Regions from separate parts of the Peribacillus sp. TH14 genome, predicted to be linked through region 1. Evidence: riboswitches for the same ligand, from Rfam matches in the RefSeq annotation. Region 1 holds a riboswitch; the other holds the start of a gene.

Region 1 (2,490 bases):
TTAATAGAAAACGATCCAATTGCGCCTCTGGAAGTGGGTATGTTCCTTCGTACTCAATGGGATTTTGTGTTGCCATAACGAAAAAGGGTTTCTCCAATCCCCTTGTAACCCCATCAACCGTCACACTTGCCTCTTCCATTGCTTCAAGCAAGGCAGATTGTGTTTTCGGCGAGGTCCGGTTTATCTCATCGGCTAAAATAATATGGCCCATGATTGGTCCTGGTCTAAAAATAAATTCTTGTTCCTTTGGATTGAAAATTGAAACACCCGTTACATCTGAAGGTAGTAAATCAGGTGTGAATTGTATACGCTTAAAGTTTGCGCCTATCGATCTTGCCAGTGCTCTGACCATGACAGTCTTACCTACACCAGGAACATCCTCCAATAAAACATGCCCCCCAGAAAGAAGTGCTACGATGCTCAGTTCTGCTATATCTCGTTTTCCAATAATCACTTTTTCAATATTCCCTAAAATCTTTTCCAGTTTTTGATTTACCTGCTTATAAATCATACTCTACCTCCTGAGATTACCCTATTACTCTTATATAACACCTATTATATATTCTTTATACTCGATATGCGTTTTACATTAACATCCAATTAAACCTTACATTGTAAGTTTACTAGATAATTCGCAAACCATAAACGAATTTCTCTAAAAATATTCATACTGCTTTAGGAAAAAGGTATGGTAAACTGTTGCTAAGTGAATATAAACCTTGCAGAAAAAGGTGCTGACTTGTCAGCTTAATAGGGAATTTGGTGTAAAACCGAAGCTGTTTCCGCAACTGTAAGTGCTAATGAAATAAGATAAATACCACTGTTTGAGGATAAAGATTCACATCGATAACCATTCATCCTGTTCAAATGGGAAGGTTCTTAGAGTAAAATGACGCACGGGCCAGGAGACCTGCCTTTTTTATCGTATTATGCTCTTCGGAAGATAGGAGGATTGTACGGCAATCTTCCATCTTTTTCTGTTACAGATACATAGGTGATTGATGCCGACCAATGCCCTTGGTCGGCTTTTTCTTTTGCTGAGAAAAGCGATACTGAGGTGATTCATCTAACTATGAAGAGGAGGAAGAGTTATGGCAAAAAAGGATTTTCGTTTTTTATGCTATCCATACATGCGCGAATCCGAGTCTACCGTCGATTATGAAATACGTACCGACTCTTTGACGACACAAATTGGCTTGGCCGCCTCGCTTACAAAGGATGTTCCGGATGTATACCGAGATTTAATGGAATTGTTGCCGATGGCTTATCATTTAAATGGTTCAGTCCGTGGGAAATTGGCCATTACCGACAATGATCTGAAACGTCTAAGTGCCATCTACGACCATTATGTCGCAGAAGTTAAAGAGCATATTGAGACATTCGTGCTTCCGCAAGGTTCAACCGCCGCCTGTGTTCTGCATACTTGCCGCAGTGAAGCCAAAAAGTCGGTCCGTGCTTTACACAAGGTTAGTTTAGAAATAGAAATCCCTGAAATTCTCTTTGATTACGCCCATTTGCTTGCAAATGTTCTATTCGTGATGGCTGTCTACGTCAATAAGCAACATGGTATTGAGGAGATTCCTTTTATCAGTAAATCATACCCAACCAAACCCATGAAGAAGAAAACGGAGGAATAAATAATGAAGAGAAGCATACGATTTAGTTGGATTTCCACCTTGATACTTGCCCTTTTCCTTACCGGATGTGGAGTAACGGATGACCAGACGGCAAAGGAAAAGAAAGACACTAATAAGACAGAAGAAGTCAAAGCCTATACCGTTACCGATGATACTGGAAAGAAAATAAAATTTGATAAAGTTCCGGAAACAGTAGTTTCACTTCAACCAAGTAATACAGAAATTTTATTTGAACTAGGGCTGGGAGATAAGGTCGTTGGCGTGACCGACTTCGATAATTATCCAGAAGAAGCAAAGGATATTGAACATGTTTCCGATTCGGTGAATATCAATGCAGAGAAAATTATTTCCTTAAAACCAGATGCCATTATTGCTTATACCATTGGTGATGAAACGACGATGAAACCACTTGAAGATGCTGGAATCCCAGTATTCATTATTAAATCCGCGACAAATTTTGATGATGTATATGGGGATATTGGGCAAATTGCTGAAGTCATGGGCGTAGCTGAAAAAGGCGAAGAATTGGTGAAAGATATCCAAACCCAAATTACAAGTGTTGAGGAAAAAATTGAAACATTAGATGAAAAGGAACAAACCTATTTTGAAATTAGTCCAGCTCCAGAAATCTATACAACAGGAGCGGAAACCTTCCAACAAGAAATTCTAAAAACTGCAGGCATTGAAAACATCTTTGCCGACCAAAAAGGCTGGGTTAAAGTTTCAGATGAAGAAATTGTCAAACGAAACCCTAATGCTATCATTACAACTGCTACCTTTGCAGATGATGCTGTTGATGAAATTAAATCCCGTAAAGGCTGGGAAGATATCAACGCCGTGAAAAATGATCAAG
Region 2 (2,490 bases), 410 kb from region 1:
ATGACAGCATTCAATTCCTCAAACTGCTCATTGTGGTCACGGAAATCACAGGCCTCCGTTGTGCAACCAGGCGTCATGTCTTTCGGATAAAAATATAAAACAACGTGTTTGCCCTTAGAATCCGATAGGGAAACTTTTTCACCGTTGTTTGCAGGAAGTTGAAAATCCGGTGCTTTTTCTCCAATTTTAACAGTCATTCTTACCCCTCCATTTCTTTCATTATGGTAAGCGTACCCAATAATTGAAAGAAACACAACTTTCATTTATTCTTCCTTTCCTTCTGTTCTAAGTCAATCACTGTCCGGATCACAAACGCAGCCGGGAGAGTGTATCCAATGAACGCCTGGATTGTCGCAATCATCCTGCCCATGCCTATCGGGGCTATATCTCCATACCCTACTGAAAACATTGTCATTGCACTAAAATAAAAAGAAGTCTTCAGTTGCTCGTAAAAACTGCCGTCTAAACGATTGCCCATATCAAGAATCACCGAATGATTCTGAAGCTCGTATAATAAATAAATCAGTGCAAAACCTACTAATATCGTCGCATATAAATTGCCGAGCCATAGCATATCCTCTAGAGAAAACTTTTTTCCTCCCGACTCAACAAGAAATAACGTTCGAATGCTCATCACCATGCAAAAAATAATCCCTGCAATCAAGATGTAAAAAGTCATCCCCCACGCCTCATTTCAAAACAACCCACTCCCCCTATACATACTCCCCGTCCAAACAATATATTCTTTATTTAGGGGTCAGACCCCATTTCCCAACATTCACATCCTTAAACAAACCTAGGTGCACCAATAGTTTTGTCGATATAGGGCGGGGTCAGACCCCATTTCCCGAGACTTTTTTCCTTGTTGACCATTTTAGTCGGGATATGATAAGCTTGTCTAAATTTTTATAATAGTTTTTATTTTATAAATATTTGTTGCCTGCAGTTTAATTTACAGCGGGTTTGTGAAATTTCATATGTGGAAATAGGTTCCTAATTTTTTTTAGGATTAAAAGGGAAGTCCGGTGTAATTCCGGCACGGTCCCGCCACTGTAATAGGAATGTTAGCGCTATGCAATATGCCACTGATTTTCGGATTGGGAAGGCCTGCCGCTAATAAGATTCCTAAAGTCAGGAGACCTGCCTGTTTCGACAACACTGTTTTAACCTACGGAGAATAGGGAAGTGTTAGGGACCTTATAATTTTAAGGGGTTTTTGTATACCCCTTTATTTTAAGCATTTCTAACTTTCTCTTTTGACGGTTAGGGGTGCTTTTTTTGTTGTTATTTTATTTTTTAAAAAAAGAATGTAGGAGGATGGGAATATTGAAAAGTAGTAGTTTAGGGTACCCGCGAATTGGGGAAGATCGTGAATGGAAACGCACATTAGAAGCTTATTGGTCGGGAAAAATCGATGAATCGGAGTTTACGGCACAGCTAGAAGCCATCCGTTTAGGCAACTTACAAAAGCAAAAGGACCAAGGTATAGATATTATTCCTGTCAATGACTTTACTTTATATGATCAAATGCTCGATATGTCTGTAATGTTCGGTCTTGTTCCTGAGCGTTATTCAGCCTATAAAGGCGGCACTGTTCCCCTTTCTGTATATTATTCTATGGCTCGCGGAAACAAGGATGAAGTTGCTTCTGAAATGACGAAATGGTTCAATACAAACTATCACTATATCGTTCCCGAATTAAAACCGTCGAAGCTGACTTTGACAGAAAATAAACCACTTGCTGCTTATCGCGAAGCCAAAGAAAAACTAGGAATTGAAGCTAAGCCCGTTTTAGTCGGACCTTATACTTTTATTACTCTGTCTAAAGGCTACAATAAGCAAGATGTACCTGGAATCATCCTTAGTCTCCTGCCTTTATACACACAAATTCTGCAAGAGTTAGAACAAGAAGGCGTGAAGTGGGTGCAAATGGATGAACCCTCCCTTGTTTCATCCATTTCTAAAGATGATATGCAAACTGTTACTTACTTATATGAAAAATTGAATGAAGCAGCTCCAAACTTGAACATCATGCTACAAACATACTTTGATGCGGTAGAGCACTACCAAGAAGTTATTGAATTACACGTTCAAGGGATCGGTCTTGATTTTGTCCATGATAAAGGGAAAAACCTTAGTAATATTCAAGAATTCGGCTTCCCGAAAGACAAAGTGCTCGGTGCAGGTGTGATTGATGGGAAAAACATATGGCTTTCCGATTTATCGAAAAAGAATCAGTTGATCAATACCCTCACAAAAAACGTAGCCGAAGACCAAATTTGGCTTCAACCCTCTTGCTCCCTGCTTCATGTACCAGTAACGGTTCGTAATGAGACGGCTCTTACTAAAGAAGTGCAACAGGCCCTTGCTTTTGCTGATGAGAAGCTTGAAGAAATCACTCTACTAGTAAAAGGTAGTAATCAAGGTGCCGAAGCAATTGCTGAAAAAGTAGCCGCTAACAAATTAGCACTTCAAACGTTAGCAAATTCA

Evidence for each region. A riboswitch is a leader RNA that binds a small molecule or an ion and turns the genes downstream of it on or off. The one in region 1 is predicted to bind cobalamin.
Region 2: linked by a shared signal. The riboswitch ahead of metE (5-methyltetrahydropteroyltriglutamate--homocysteine S-methyltransferase) and the one ahead of JFU50_RS08095 (hypothetical protein) in region 1 are both predicted to bind cobalamin.

The regions. Positions count from the first base shown of each region.
Region 1 covers NZ_JAEKEK010000001.1:1,670,880-1,673,369, forward strand. Annotated here, with positions in the region: gene JFU50_RS08090 (AAA family ATPase) at 1-511, opposite strand, end outside; cobalamin riboswitch at 713-932, shown strand; gene JFU50_RS08095 (hypothetical protein) at 1,131-1,637, shown strand; gene JFU50_RS08100 (ABC transporter substrate-binding protein) at 1,641-2,490, shown strand, end outside.
Region 2 covers NZ_JAEKEK010000001.1:1,261,358-1,263,847, forward strand. Annotated here, with positions in the region: gene bcp (thioredoxin-dependent thiol peroxidase) at 1-197, opposite strand, end outside; gene JFU50_RS06340 (potassium channel family protein) at 260-679, opposite strand; cobalamin riboswitch at 971-1,162, shown strand; gene metE (5-methyltetrahydropteroyltriglutamate--homocysteine S-methyltransferase) at 1,318-2,490, shown strand, end outside.